DNA from 2 places in the Neomoorella glycerini genome. Region 2 is predicted to be linked to the other one. Evidence: riboswitches for the same ligand, from Rfam matches in the RefSeq annotation. Region 2 holds a riboswitch; the other holds the start of a gene.
What was found. A riboswitch is a leader RNA that binds a small molecule or an ion and turns the genes downstream of it on or off. The one in region 2 is predicted to bind S-adenosylmethionine.
Positions count from the first base shown of each region.

Region 1: it holds a riboswitch for S-adenosylmethionine, as region 2 does, so the genes downstream of both, MGLY_RS14690 (homocysteine biosynthesis protein) here and MGLY_RS15455 (homocysteine synthase) in region 2, are expected to answer to the same signal.

Region 1 covers NZ_CP046244.1:2,934,800-2,942,571, forward strand. Annotated here, with positions in the region: tRNA gene MGLY_RS14675 (tRNA-Arg) at 1-35, opposite strand, end outside; gene MGLY_RS14680 (UPF0280 family protein) at 123-875, opposite strand; gene MGLY_RS14685 (NIL domain-containing protein) at 878-1,285, opposite strand; gene MGLY_RS14690 (homocysteine biosynthesis protein) at 1,318-2,520, opposite strand; SAM riboswitch class I at 2,620-2,723, opposite strand; partial or broken gene MGLY_RS14695 (P-II family nitrogen regulator) at 2,790-3,068, opposite strand; partial or broken gene MGLY_RS17865 (hypothetical protein) at 3,053-3,166, opposite strand; gene MGLY_RS14700 (hypothetical protein) at 3,225-3,398, shown strand; gene MGLY_RS14705 (class I SAM-dependent methyltransferase) at 3,395-4,090, opposite strand; gene MGLY_RS14710 (IS1634 family transposase) at 4,564-6,210, shown strand; gene MGLY_RS14715 (hypothetical protein) at 6,322-6,654, opposite strand; gene MGLY_RS14720 (IclR family transcriptional regulator) at 6,745-7,533, opposite strand; gene MGLY_RS14725 (glutamate synthase-related protein) at 7,754-7,772, opposite strand, start outside.
Region 2 covers NZ_CP046244.1:3,085,320-3,093,091, reverse strand. Annotated here, with positions in the region: gene MGLY_RS15470 (xylulokinase) at 1-391, shown strand, start outside; gene MGLY_RS15465 (N-acyl-D-amino-acid deacylase family protein) at 579-2,189, opposite strand; gene MGLY_RS15460 (FadR/GntR family transcriptional regulator) at 2,386-3,129, shown strand; SAM riboswitch class I at 3,362-3,477, shown strand; gene MGLY_RS15455 (homocysteine synthase) at 3,565-4,851, shown strand; gene metX (homoserine O-acetyltransferase MetX) at 4,853-5,977, shown strand; gene MGLY_RS15445 (homoserine dehydrogenase) at 6,039-7,337, shown strand; gene thrC (threonine synthase) at 7,334-7,772, shown strand, end outside.

The DNA.
Region 1 (7,772 bases), 150 kb from region 2:
GATTCCGTTACTCTATCCACCTGAGCTACGGGCGCTTAACAACTGCAAAAGTTATTATATTACGGATTACAGCTAAAGTCAAGGCCAGGTCGGCTCCAAAATCTCCGTATTTTAATTAACAACTATACCCGTCCTTCAATACGAACCAGATCTACCTGACCCCAGGCCGCCAGTTTATCACCGGCAATGATTACCGCCCCCAGGACACCGGGAATGTTTGCGGCCAGGCGGGCAGCCTTTTCCACATCAGCGGGTTCCTGGACGGTATTACCGGCAGCTGTGGCCACGGCGTCGGCCAGGGCTGCGGAAGTGGCCAGGATAACGGCCGCATCGGCCCGCCCAAAACTCAAAGAAGGGCCGACGGTGCCGGAAGAGGTGCAGATGCCTAAAGGGCACATTCGCGGCTCAACCTTTAAGGCCAGGCGGTGGCTGAAGGGTGAAGCGCCGGCAAAAATGCCGATGAGCCGGGAACGGCTGCTGTTTAAATAAATATCGCCGCCGTTTTCCACAATGATTTCTCCCCCTGGCCCTACAAGGTCGGTGGCAACATACTGGGCCATGGCCCCGGCTACCGCCGCCATGGGTCCAACGCCAGCCAGACTGGCTGCGGCCGCCATTTCCCTGGCTATAGGCGGGGCTTCCTCCGGTACATCATGGGGTACCAGGGTACGGGCAAAAACAGGGTCCCGGGCGAGATAGGCCTCCAGTTGCCAGCGATAATGGCGAATGATCTCTTCCGCCTGCCTGACCAGTTCCGGTTTAAACTGCGCTTTAGGGATGCCGATGTCCAGGTCGGTTTCTTTATAGGCCACCTGGAAATGGACCAGGTCTTCCTGGGCAAAAAGCCGGCGGTAGCTTCTCTCTTCGTAGGCCAACTTTAGAAACGGACCTCCATGGCCTTATAAGGGCAGGCCTTGACGCACATCAGGCAGACGACGCATTTATCTTCATCAAAGTTAACGGTCATATCCGGGCGTTCCAGGTATAGAGCGCCGGAGGGGCAGACACTAATGCAGGCACCGCAATGGGTGCAGACGGTTTCATTGCGGTGGACATCCTGGCTCAAGGGCTGGATGGTAACACCCAGGGAGCGCAGGTATTCCAGGCCGCGGGTATACTGTTCCGGTTCGCCCTGGATTTCCAGAACCATCATCCCTTCTTTGTGGGGATTGATGTGGGCTTTGAGGATATTGACCACCAGGTCATAGTTACGAATTAGCTGGTAGATGATGGGTTTATCGGCCGTCTCGGCCATGAAACGGAGGACTACCCGTTTGGGGGACAATTTCCCCACCCTCCTTTCTCAGAATCAGGTGCTCAGGCTTCTTTTTCCTGCAAGGATTTTAAAGGCGTAGCTTCATTAATAGAAGGTAACAGGGCTACCGGCTTACTGAGGAGGAAACCGCCTGCGCGAATCCAATCTTTCAAGATTGCAGCGATCTGCCGTGCCCGGGGATAGCTCGATAGGGGCGCCGTGGGTACTTCCCGTCCCTGCAAGTTAATGGTCCCTGACTTTAGCTGGGCGTAAGTTACATAACCCAGGGGTTGAGGATTACCTGCCGGGTAGTCCAGGCCATAATCAACTACCGGGGCGTAGATTTCTTCATCGCTGCGGGAGGCCCAGTACATGATTTCTTCGTTGAGGATGGGGATGGGTATACCCAGGCCTACCGTAAGGGAAGCGCCGTAGCCCAGGAAGGAAACGCCGACCAGCCACTCCGGGCGCATCTGTTTGAGGTCACCGATCACCGCCAGGGTACCGCCGGATACAAGCTGGCCACCTTCCGGCAGGGGCGTCAGGCCGGGGCAATGTTGCGTACCCTGCCAGACCACATAGCCAGTACTGCCGCCCAGGAATATCCTGGTACCGATGCCGATGGTCCGCAAGTAAGGATCTTTCAGGAGCGGACTTAGCTGCCCGGAGGTGGAGTAATTGGCATTCCCCATATGAGGTTTTAAAACACCCATATAAGTATATATCGTCCGGTCGGATAGATTGACGGCAACATTATAATTCTGGTAAGCGTTACGGGGGTTAAAAAGGACGGCCTGGTTCAGGTCATCAATGGTAATGACGGTATTGATTTCCCGGCGCGGGTAACAATCGGTACCGTAGGCAATGGCCCTTAAGCTTACCGGTTTCCGGGCTACCAGGTCATGGATGACATGGCCGCCGCCGTAGCGAAATTCCCCGGGGTGGATGCTGTTCAAAGGATCATTATCCGGGACCTCGGTGGCTCCCAAAAAGGCATCAACGGCGGCCAGGCCGGCGTAGGCCTGGACATTATTTAACCATACCTTGCTCATTTTCATCCTGGGTTTGGTATGGCCGAAATTGAAATAGGCGCCCGATGAGCACATGGTACCAAAGGTGCCGGTAGTCACGACGTCAACTTCAGCTGCCGCCTGCCGGACGCCCTTTTCCCGGACCAGGGGAATGACCTCTTCGGCTGTCAGGACTACAACCTTGCCGCTTTTTATCCTGGCGTTGATTTCAGCCAGGGACTTTTCCACTGCCACTGCTGTTCCCTCCCTGAACTATGCCGGTTTCTCTAAAACGCTGTCATGAAAAATAAAAAACCCCTTCCCGAAAGTATAAGAAGAGGTTGAATAGCCATCAACTTATCTCTCAGGGTCTTCCTGCGGCATTTAGCACCTTCCGGCAAAGTACCGGGGTTGCCGGGTTTCATCGGGGCCTTCCCTCCACCTGCTCTCGATAAGCCGTGAGGCAGTTATGCAATTTTACTATTAAATTAATATCATGCCAGGATAAATGTGTCAAGAAGAAATTAAATGGCTTCTGGTCCCCGTTCACCGGTCCGGATCCTGATGGCATCCTCGATTGGGTAGATAAAAATCTTGCCATCGCCGATGTTACCGGTACGGGCCTGGCGGGTGATAATGGCGACTACTTCGTCAACATACTTATCCTCGAGGACAATTTCCACCTTGACCTTGGGCAGCAGGTCAATGGTATAAGTGGTGCCCCGGTAAACTTCAGTTTTACTCTGCTGCTGGCCGCAACCGACAACATGGGTAACGGTCATGCCGTGGATACAAAACCTGCCGCCGGGGTAATGGCCACCAGGCCGGCTACCGCGCCGCTGGCCGCCCCCAGGGCTGTAGGCTTGCCGTGGAGCAGCCATTCCACCGCCAGCCAGCCCAGGGTAGACGTAGTTGTTGCCTGGGCCTTTGTGGCTGTGGTAACCTACGGCATCCTGAAGGTGGTCAGCCTGCTGACACCCTTAAGGGTAACGGCCGAAGACGATGAGGCTGGCCTGGATCTCTCCCAGCATGGCGAGAGTGCCTATCCCGATGCCGGCCTGGCAGCCCTGGACATTGTGCCGGCTGCGGATAGTAAAGGTATTGTTCCCCAGAGGGAGCTGGTGATCAACTAGCTTTCTTTATAACTCACCGCTACAATAAAACCGCCATCGGTGCGGCCTTCCCGGGCGGCGGCAGCTTCGATGGCCAGGGCCTCTTCTACTTTCGTGCCATCAAAGTCGGGGCCGAAGAAGAGGACGGCTTTACCTTTAACGTCTTTTCCGGGCATGGCGGCCAGGAGTTCAGGCAGGGTATAAAATTTAGCGTACCGGAAGAGGCAGTCCGGTTCCCGGGCGGCCCGGGCCTCGTAGTGGCGACTCCAGAGGCTGTTGCCGCCGATGAGGCCGATGACCATGCGGCCGCCGGGTTTTAAAACCCGGTAACTCTCAGCGAGGACGGCCTTTAAATCCGGCGCGAATTCCAGGGCCGTAACTGAAACTATCTTATCAAAGGTATTATCGGCAAAGGGTAGATTCATGGCGTCGGCGTGGAGAAATTCAATCTCCAGCCCGGCTGCAGCCGCCTTCCACCGGGCGGTGGCCAGCATGGGCTCGGAAATGTCTATGCCGGTCACCTTGACCCCCAGGCGAGCCAGTTCTAAGGAAAAATTCCCCGTACCACAGCCGACATCCAGGATATGTTCCCCGGCCCGGGGCTCTAAATAAGCATAAACGGGTTTTTTTTCCACGCGGTCGACCAGGACCCCCAGGGGGCGCTTGTACCAGTCGTCATAATCGCTGGCTTTATGATCAAAAATTTCAGCCATCGCCTGGCTCCCCTTTCCCAACTTATTTATGGTATACCATATTCGCCGTTAATGGCCGTTTTCCTTTTTGGTACTTAATCTTTCTTTTCCTGAACATGAACATAAGAAAAGGACCCTTGCGGGTCCTTTTACAAGCTAACTTTAAGCTAACTCCTGATTGACAACAAGCTGGTCTGCATCCACCTGGACTTGATACTGGCCTTTGTGAAAGCCCCGTTCCAGCAGCCACTGGGTGAGGTGTTTGCCTCCTATTTCCCCGATTTTACCCTGGGCCGCGAGCCTTAATTTTAAATTGGCCGGGTCCTCGCTCCTGAGTTTATCAGTTGCGACATTTTACTGATTCAAGAACCCAGATAAAATCTAGCTTTGGGCGTTAAAAATAGCCCAAAAAGCGAAAAACGTAGTGGCAACTAATATTGTGAAATACCAAATATTATCTAGACAATAGGCAATGTTAGTGGTATCATTTAAGCATGTTCATCAAAATAACTAAAACCAAAAACCACCAGTACGTCCAGCTAGTCCAATCTTACCGGGAAAATGGAGCTGTTAAACACAAGGTCCTCCTCAATCTCGGTCGCCTGGACGAGATTGAAAACAACCCCAGCTTTCAAAGACTTGGTAAGCGCCTCTTAGAATTGTCCAAGGCCAGGGAGGTGACCAGTTTAGCCAGCTTTTCCGAGGCGCAGATCAAGAACTGGGGCTATGTGGTCTACCAGAAGATCTGGAACCAATTTGAGCTACCCAAACTTTTAAAGAAGATCAGTGCCAAACGTAAGGTACAATTCGAATTAAGCGACGCCAGTTTTCTTATGGCTATCCAGCACCTCCTTGAACCCAGGAGTAAATTAGGTACCTACAACTACCAGCACCGTTATGCCAGTTTACCCGACGTAGCCTTAAACCACCTCTACCGCTCCTTGGATTTACTCTGCGAGTATAAAGAGTTGTTGGAGGAGGAGATGTTCCAAAAGAACCGCCACCTTTTTAACATGCAGGTGGATGTGGTTTTTTATGATGTAACGACCTTTTCCTTTGCCAGCGTCGAAGCCGACACTTTACGCGATTTCGGCTTCAGTAAAGACGGTAAGTTCAACGAAGTCCAGGTGGTATTGGGCCTGCTTATTGATTGCGAGGGGCGGCCCATTGGCTATGAGCTTTTCCCCGGCAATACCTTTGACGGCAAGACCCTGGAGACGGCCTTAGAAAAGCTGGAAAAACGTTTTGGCCTGCGCCGGGTGATCATCGTCGCCGACCGGGGGATCAACAGCAAGCTTAACTTAAAACGCATAGTGGAACGGGGCTACAGCTACATCTTTGCCGCCCGCATCAAGAGCATGAAAAAAGAGATTACCGATATGATATTGGACGAAAATGGCTACCAGGAGATAAAGGACGATGAAGGAGAAGTCCTTCGCTACAAGGTTATCGAGTACATAAACGAATTCACCGCTGAAGGGAAAAAATACAAATTACCCGAAAAACTGATCGTCACCTACTCCAGCCGGCGGGCGGAAAAAGACCGGGCCGACCGGGAAAGGTTAATCGAGAAAGCCCAAACCCTTTTAGAAAGCAAGGCCAAAATCCAGGCCAGCAACAAACGTGGCGGCAAGAAATACCTCAAAGAAATAGACTGTACGGGCACGTGGATACTGGACGAAGAAGCCATTGCCCGGGACAAACAATTTGACGGCTACTACGGCATCCAGACCAGCGAGAAAGAAATGAGTGCCAAAGACATCCTGGATGCTTACCATAACCTGTGGCGGATTGAAGAATCTTTTCGCGTCATGAAAAGCACCCTGAAAGTCCGGCCGGTTTTTCACTGGACCGAAAGGCGGATTAAAGGACACTTTGTAATTTGCTTCCTCGCCTTTCTTCTCGAACGCACTCTGGAATTCAAGCTCCGGCAAGCGGTGGAAAATGCCTCGCCGGCAGAAATCCGGGAAGCGTTAAACTCCCTCAACTTTGCCGAGGTAGAGATCAAAGGAGAGGTGTTCTTTATCAAGACCCAGAGTACAGAGTTGAGCAAAAAGATCCTGCGCCTAATGCGGATTGCACCGCCGGGAAACATTACCCGTGTAGAGGAGTTTGCTGCCCGCTGGCAGGACCGGTTGTAGTGGCAAAATGCGCGTCTTGTTTTCTATTTTTCTAGGTTTTATGCGGGTTCTAGGGATTCAACTGATAAAGTCAGGGAAAAGGACCCTTGCGGGTCCTTTTACAAGCTAACTTTAAGCTAACTCCTGATTGACAACAAGCTGGTCTGCATCCACCTGGACTTGATACTGGCCTTTGTGAAAGCCCCGTTCCAGCAGCCACTGGGTGAGGTGTTTGCCTCCTATTTCCCCGATTTTACCCTGGGCCGCGAGCCTTAATTTTAAATTGGCCGGGTCCTCGCTCTTCTTTAAGATTAACTTTTTACCGTCAACGCCAATCATAATGTATTGACTGCCGCGTAAATGCTGGAAAGCAGCGCCGCGGAGCCGGATACCATTACTGGATACGCTTAACTCACCTCTGGCGTTACGGTTAAACCGGCGGGCACGATAAATTTCCACTAACATCAAACCCTCCTCTGGATAATTTCAGATTTGATGTTAGTATTACCCAATTAAGCCTGTAAAATACCTCCAGCAATAAACCTTAATTAAAATTTAACGGTATTGATAACCTAAATGCCGGCCAATTTGAAGGGCAACCTGAACAACAGCGGTGGCCAGTTTACCGGCCATCAACTCTGGCGGCATCCGGTTGGCGGGACCTGCAACACTAACGGCGGCTATAACTTTATTTTCATGGTCAAATACTGGGGCAGCAACGCAACGAACCCCTTCTTCCCTCTCCCCGTGATCCAGGGCAAAGCCCTGCCGGCGGATTTTTTGCAATTCTTCCCGCAGCTGGAGAGGATCGATGATTGTGGTGGCCGTATAGGGGAAGAGAGGAACTTCCTGGAGGAACATGTTTAACTGGTTTTCACTTAAGTAGGCCAGGAGGACTTTCCCTGCGCCGGTACAGTAAGCCGGGGCGCGGGTACCCGGTCGCGCCAGCATCTTGATGATGTTACTGGACTCGACCTGGTCAATATAAACGACTTCGTATTTATCCAGGATAGCCAGGTTGGCCGTTTCATTAAAATCGTCTACCAGCTGGTGTAATGCCGGCCGGGCTATGGCCCGGATGTCCAGGCTGTAGAGGGCGCGGTTGCCAATCTCAAAGGCCTTGATCCCCAAACGGTAACGGCCCTGGTAAGGTTCCTGCTCAACCAGACCATGGGCCGCCAGGGCATTTAACAACCTGTGGACAGTGCTTATATTCAGCCGGAGTTCTGCACTGATAGCCGAGAGCATCATGGGGGAGCCTTCCCGGGCCAGAGTTTCCAGGATGGCCAGGGCCCGGTCAACGGCCTGGACGCCCCTCATTTTATTAACCCTGGTCACTGGCATGCGCGACTCCCCCCTGGCGAAGATTAACCTTCTAAGATACGTTCGACTTCTTCGGCATCGGCATCCCTGACATAAGGAAGCCCGCTTACCCGGGCTGCATCAGGAGTTAAAAAGAAACGCAACTCTGATCGTACAGCCCAAACATGGCAATTTTTTAAATTAACCCTTCCTGCCTGCTAGGCACAAGCGTCAATAAAATGGTTGGAAGGCTATTTTCATGTTAACTTAGCAGGATCTTT
Region 2 (7,772 bases):
CCGGGCGGTGCTGGAAGCCGGGTGCTATGGCTTACGCCAGAATTTAGCCATTGCCGAAAAAATACTGGGCAAACCCATCGACAGAATTAAAGTAGTTGGAAAAGGTGTTAAAAATGACATTTGGGCGCAACTACGAGCCGATATTACTGGTAAAGAAATCCTGGCCGTTAGCTATCATGAAACTGCTGTACTGGGAGCTGCTATGCTGGGAGGAATAGCTGCTGGGATTTATAAGGATTATCAAGAGGGGGTAAAAAAGGCTACTGCCCTAGAAGGCAAAGTATGTAGGCCAGATAAAAGATATAAAGAAATTTATGATAAGGCTTTTATGATTTATAATCGATTATATCAACAACTCAAACAAGTATTTCCAGATTTTCTGGCGCTTTAAATTGGTACCTTGATAACCATTTTAATCGCCGTCACCATAGGGCTTCCTTGAGGGTAAAGACGGCATCTCTGGCTTCACAGGCCAACCCAACATGGTAGTCAATTATCGAGAGGATATAGAAAAAGCGGTCCTCTCCCGCAAAAGTAGATGCTTGATATAGACAACGATACGGTGTGGGTTATAGGTATTAAACATAAGCACCAGCAGTGTTACTGCTAGTTAGAGTAAATCCCGCCAGTTCACCGGTAAACCGGCCGTCCTGGTAGGCCACCCGGCCGTTAACGATAACCGCCGCGATACCGGCCGGCGTCTGGGCCGGTTCCTGGAATGTGGCCCGGTCGGCGACAGTCTCCGGGTCGAAGAGGACCAGGTCGGCATAAAAGCCCGTAGTTACCCGCCCCCGCCCCCGCAGGCCGAGCCTGGCCGCCGGACGGGATGTCATTTTGGCCACGGCCTCTTCCAGGGTAAGGAGCCGGCGTTCCCGCACATAGCGGCCCAGAACCCGCACAAAGGTGCCGTACAGGCGGGGATGAGTCTGGTCGCCGGAATAGATGCCATCGCTGCCGATGGTCGTCACCGGGTGGCGCAGAATCATGTCCAGGGTTTCCTCGCAGGCGTGATAGGTTTCGATGGCCAGGCTGCCGCCTTCGGTCCACAGCAGGTCCAGGAGGGCGTCAGCCGGATCGCAACGGCGCCTGGCGCCAATCTCGGCCAGGGTTAGACCTACGCAATCCGCATTCTCCCTGTGGGATACTGCGTTGATTACCAACCGATCATAGCCTAAGGATTTGACCATATTATCCCAGCCCGGCAGGCCTTCCTGCCAGGCCTTTTTTATTTCCCGGCGGGTATCCGGAGATTCCAGGCGTTCCCTGAGGGCGGCCGCACCCCCGGCAACGGCCCAGGGGGGTAGGAGGGAGGCGGCTGTAGTCGAACCGGCGATGTAGGGGTAGGCGTCCCAGGTGACGTCCTGCCCTTGCTCCCGGGCTGCCGCCAGCAGGGCCAGGGCCCGGGGTATTTTCGGCCAGTTACAGGGACCGCAGGCTTTAAGGTGAGAGATATGGACGGGAATGCCGGCCTCCCGGCCGATTTCCAGGGCTTCCTCAATAGCCTCCAGGACACCGTCCGATTCGTTACGGATGTGGCTGACATAAATGCCCCCGTACCGGCGGGCTACCCGGCAGAGGGCGATTAGCTCCTCTGTCGGGGCATAGCATCCCGGCGGGTAGAGTAGACCGCTGGACAGACCCATGGCCCCTTCCTTCATGGCCTGTTCGAGAAGGGCCGCCATGAAGTCCATCTCCGCCTTACCGGCCTGGCGGTCGGCCATACCCATGACCGCCAGGCGGATAGAACCGTGACCGGCGAAGGTAGCTACATTAACAGCCATGCCCTGGCGGGTTAGATGGGATAAGTAATCTTTTACCCCGGCAGCATGGAAACCGGGTGGAATCTCTCCCAGTACCGGGCCGGCATAGGCGGCCAGCAGGGGCAGACTCTCCTGGTGGCCGGGAACGAGGGACATGCCGCAATTGCCGATGACCTCGGTGGTGACTCCCTGGACCAGCTTGGCCCGGGCCTCCGGGTCCCGTAGGAGTTCGGCGTCAGCGTGGCTGTGAAAATCAATAAAGCCGGGGGCAACTACCAGGCCGGCAGCGTCAATGACCTTCCCGGCGGGTGTGCCATCCAACCGGCCCAGGGCGGCAATCTTTGCTCCTTGCAAACCTACATCGGCCCGAAAAGGAGGGCGACCGGTACCATCAACCACCGTGCCGCCCTTAATCAGCAAAGAAAACACACGCAAGCCATCTCCTTAAGCAGGCTTTCATCCCATCCACCAGTTATCTCTATCCATTCTAGCAGTAAATACTTGGACGTACAAGTTAGTTAAACCTGGTTTAGAAGCCGGGCAACTGGATATTTACTGCTACCCCGGGCTATGGTACAATTTATAGAGGTAAGACCACTTGTCCCAGGTACAGGAGCGATAACCATTGAGCGATAATTCAACGGAAAAACTTTTCCAGCCCATTAACCGCAATCCCAAAAGCGTTTATCACCGGGTGGTAGATGAAATCAAAAAGAGCATCTTCGAGGGGCGGATGAAGCCTGGCGACCGCCTGCCCGCCGAGCGGGAACTGGCGGAAATGCTGGGGGTGAGCCGGACTTCCGTCCGGGAAGCCTTAAAAATGCTGGCTGCCGAGGGCCTGGTAAGCATCCGTCACGGCCAGGGGGCCTTTATCAGCGAGCAGGATCCCGATGAATACTTAAAGCAGTTTGCCAGCCACCTGCCGGTGAACAGGGATACCGTTTTGCATTTATTTGAAGTGCGTAAAGTCCTGGAGCCCCAGGCGGCCCGCTGGGTGGCAGAAAGGGCCAGCCAGGCTGATATCCAGGAACTGGCCGGCATGGTTACCACCACCAGGGAACAGCTGGGACGCCTGCGCAGCGGCCGCCTCTCCCTCCTGGCCGGGCATGACAGCAATTTCCATTACCGCCTGGCCCAGGCCACCGGCAATACCGTCCTGGTGCGCTTGATGCACAGCATGCTCGATCTCCTGGCCGACAGCCGCTCGCGCAGCCTGGCCATTCCCGGCCGCGGCGAACGCTCGGTTGATGAACACTATGAGATAGTAAAAGCTTTAATCAACCGTAATGGCGATGAGGCTGCGGCAGCCATGTTACGGCACCTGGAAGACGTCGAGGAGCAGGTTGTTGCCGCCTGGCGCCAGGGATAAGGAGAGATTTAGTATTACTTTACTTTACAATAGTTCAAAAAACGGAGTGGAAGCGGCGAGAAAGTGGAGAGGGGCCGGAGGCCCCGCTTAAATATAATTTAATCTAAATGGTCTTTGGGTTCTTCCGTCCCAGGAAAATATAACCCGGGAAAATGAAAATGCCCTTGACACCAGTTGCAACAGGGTTTATAGTTTATATCAAGCTGGCTTAATTGAATACAGGAAGTAAAAACTCTTATCAAGAGTGGTGGAGGGACTGGCCCGATGAAGCCCGGCAACCCGCTATCCCGGTTTTCCGGGGGCGACAGGTGCCAATTCCTGCAGGGCATTTGCCCTGAGAGATAAGGGGGGTAAGCAAGCTCCTGCCTCTTCTTATCGGAGAGGCTTTTTTATTCCCCCGCAGCCGGCTAATTATAAAAGAGAGGGGAATTACCTATGTCCAAGCAGCAGTATCATTTTGCCACCCTGGCGGTGCACGCCGGCCAGGAACCCGACCCGGCTACAGGAGCGCGTGCCGTACCCATTTACCAGACCACTTCCTACGTTTTCCGGGATGCCGACCATGCGGCGGCCCTCTTTGCCTTAAGTGAACCCGGTAACATTTACACACGCATGATGAACCCCACCACCGAAGTTTTCGAAAAAAGGATGGCTGCCCTGGAAGGTGGTGTTGGCGCCCTGGCCACGGCATCCGGCCAGGCGGCGATCACCCTGGCTGTGGCCAATATTGCCACCGCCGGGCAGGAAATTGTGGCTTCCACCAGCCTTTACGGGGGGACCTTCACCCTGTTTAACTCTACCCTGCCCAAATTCGGCCTCAAGGTCCGTTTTGTCGATAGTGCCGACCCGGCAAATTTCCGGTCCGCCATTAATGATAACACCCGGGCCCTGTATGTAGAGATCATCGGTAACCCCAAACTGGATGTGCCGGACCTGGAAGCCATCGCGACCATCGCCCACGCTGCTGGTATACCTTTAATCGTTGATAATACCTTTGCCACGCCGTATTTATGCCAGCCCTTTGCCTTCGGAGCCGATATTGTGGTCCATTCGGCCACCAAGTTTATCGGCGGCCACGGTACCTCCATCGGCGGGGTCATTGTCGACTCCGGTAAATTCAACTGGGATAACGGCAAATTTCCCGGCCTGGTGGAGCCGGATCCCAGCTATCACGGCCTCAGTTATCTGAAAGCCTTTGGCCCGGCAGCCTATATTTTCAAGGCCCGGGTACAACTCCTGCGCGACCTGGGACCGGCTTTGAGCCCGTTCAATGCCTTCCTTTTCCTCCAGGGTCTGGAAACCCTGCCCTTACGTATGGAGCGCCACGTCCAGAATGCCCTGCAGGTTGCCCGCTGGCTGGCAGGACATCCGGCCGTAGCCTGGGTGAGTTACCCCGGCCTGCCCACCCATCCTTCTTATGAACGGGCACAAAAGTACCTGCCCCGGGGAGCAGGGGCGATCTTGACCTTTGGCATTAAAGGCGGCAGGGAAGCTGGGAAAAAATTTATCAATAGCCTGGAGCTGTTTTCCCTCCTGGCCAATGTCGGTGACGCCCGTTCGCTGGTCATCCACCCGGCCAGCACTACCCACCAGCAGTTGACGGCGGAGGAACAGCTGGCTTCCGGCGTAACCGAGGACCTGGTCCGTCTCTCCATCGGCCTGGAGGATGTCGACGACCTCATTGCCGACCTGGACCAGGCCCTGAGCAGGAGCAGGTTATAGTATGGGCGATGTCGGTATTGTTGCCACCCGGTTTTACCACTGGCCGGGAAGCCTGCAGCTAGAAAGCGGGGCCCGTTTAGGCCCCCTTACCATAGCCTATGAAACCTATGGCGAGTTGAATGCTGCCGGGGATAACGCCATCCTGGTCCTCCATGCCCTTACCGGCAGCGCCCATATTGCCGGCCGCCATTCCCCGGACGACCGGCTGCCCGGCTGGTGGGACCCCCTGGTGGGGCCGGGCAGGGCCCTGGACACCCGGCGTTATTTCGTGGTCTGCGCCAATGTCCTGGGCAGCTGTTATGGGACTACAGGACCGGCCAGCATAAACCCGGCCAGCGGCAGGTCCTATGGCCTGGATTTCCCAATAATTACCATTCGCGACATGGTGCGGGCCCAGAAAATACTGCTGGATTACCTGGGCGTCAGGCACCTGGTAGCGGCCATCGGCGGTTCCATGGGCGGCATGCAGGTGCTGGAATGGGGCTTCCTTTACCCGGAAATGGTCGGCGCCATTATTCCCATTGCCACCGGCGGCCGGACCACCCCCATGCAAATAGCCTTCAACAATGTCCAGCGCGAAGCCATCTACGCCGACCCGGACTGGCAGGGCGGCGATTATTACGGTACCCCGGGTCCCCGGCGGGGACTGGCCCTGGCCCGGCGGATCGGGACCATTACTTATAAGAGTGACCCTTCCTGGACCATGAAATTCGGCCGGACCGTGGTGGACCCGGGAAAATACTACCGGCTCGAGGGCCAGTTTGAAGTGGAAAGCTACCTGGCTTACCAGGGAAGAAAGCTGGTCCAGCGTTTTGACGCCAATGCCTATCTCTACCTGACCAAAGCTATTGATCTCCATGATGTCAGTCACCGGCGGGGAAATTATGCCGAAGTATGGCAGGATTTTCCCTGCTCCTGCCTGGGGATAGGTATAGCCAGTGACTTTCTCTTCCCACCCTACCAGGTGAAAGAGATTGTCCGGTTAATTAAGGCCGGCGGTGGCCGCGCCCGGTACCGGGAACTCAATTCTCCCTATGGTCATGACGCTTTTCTTATTGAATTTAAACAGCTGGAAGCTATTATTAAACCTTACCTGGCTGAGTTACGCCCCGACCTGTCTGGATAAAAAAGTATTGCCCAACAGGGAGGGATAAGGTAAAATTGAAAGGTACGAGGAGTGTGAGGGTGTGTCAGGACCAATAAATATCGGCCTCCTGGGCCTGGGGACCGTGGGCAGCGGCGTGGTCCGGCTGCTGCAGCAGAACGGTGCCGCCATCGCCCAGAAGCTGGGCCGGCCTCTAAAAGTCAGTCGCATCCTGGTACGGGATAGGCATCGATCCCGCCAGGTAGAAGTTAGTCCCGACTTGCTTACTACCGAGCCGGATACGATCCTGGCTGACCCGGATATTCCCATTATAGTCGAAGTGATGGGGGGTACCGGCGCGGCCCGGGAATACATCCTCAAGGCTATCAGCCGGGGTAAAAGCGTGGTAACGGCCAACAAGGATCTCCTCGCCCTTTACGGCAAGGAGCTTTTTGATGCCGCTGAGGCCAGCGGGGTTGACCTTTTCTTTGAGGCCAGTGTGGGTGGGGGTATTCCCATTATCCGCCCCTTGAAGGAATGCCTGGCCGGTAACCGTATCCGCCAGGTCATGGGCATCGTCAACGGGACCACCAATTATATCCTCACCAAGATGAGCCGGGAAGGGCGGGATTTTGCAGAAGTCCTCCAGGAAGCCCAGTCCCTGGGTTATGCCGAAGCTGATCCTGCTGCCGACATTGAAGGTGAGGATGCCGCCCGTAAAATGGCCATCCTGGCTTCCATCGCCTTTGGTACCCGCATTACTTACCCGGACGTTTACCGGGAGGGAATCAGCAATCTCACGGCCCAGGACATTAGTTACGCTGCCGACCTGGGTTATGCCGTCAAGCTCTTAGGAATTGCCCGGGAGGACGAAGAAGGAATAGAAGTACGGGTCCACCCGGCCCTGGTACCCTTAAACCATCCCCTGGCGGCAGTCAGCGATGTTTTTAATGCCATTTTCGTGGAAGGCGATGCCGTAGGGGAAACCATGTTTTACGGCCGGGGTGCCGGTTCCATGCCTACGGCCAGCGCCGTGGTGGGCGATATTATGGAAGCAGCCCGCAACATCCAGCACCAGACCCGCGGCCGCATATCCTGTACCTGTTTTTATGATAAACCCCTGAAACCCATGGGAGCCATTATTACTAAGTATTACTTACGGTTGATAGTTGTCGACCGGCCGGGGGTGCTGGCCAGTATTGCCGGCGTCTTTGGCGAGCGGGAAGTCAGCTTGGCTTCGGTCATCCAGGAGCGCATGCTGGGGGAACTGGCCGAACTGGTCCTCATTACCCACCGTGTCCGGGAGCAAAACCTGCAGGATGCCCTGCGCATCTTAACCGGTTTGCCGGTTGTTAAAGAAATAGCCTGTGTGGTGCGAGTAGAAGGAGGAGAAGGTGGTTGAGCTGGCCGGGAGTTATTCGCGCTTACCGGGAGTTCCTGCCGGTGACGGAGGCAACTCCCTTGATTACTTTACAGGAGGGCAACACCCCCCTGATAGCCGCCGGGAATCTTTCCCGGGAGCTGGGTATAAAACTCTATTTCAAGTATGAAGGGCTTAACCCCACCGGTTCCTTTAAGGACCGGGGCATGGTCATGGCGGTGGCCAAAGCCATGGAGGCCGGGTCGAAGGCCATTATGTGTGCCTCAACGGGCAATACGTCGGCTTCGGCTGCTGCCTATGCCGCCCGTTGTGGCTTAAAGTGCAGCGTTCTTATCCCGGAAGGCAACATCGCCCTGGGGAAACTGGCCCAGGCCCTTTTTTATGGCGCCAGGGTAATTGCCATCCAGGGTAATTTCGACGACGCCCTGGACCTGGTACGCCGGATTACGGCCAAAC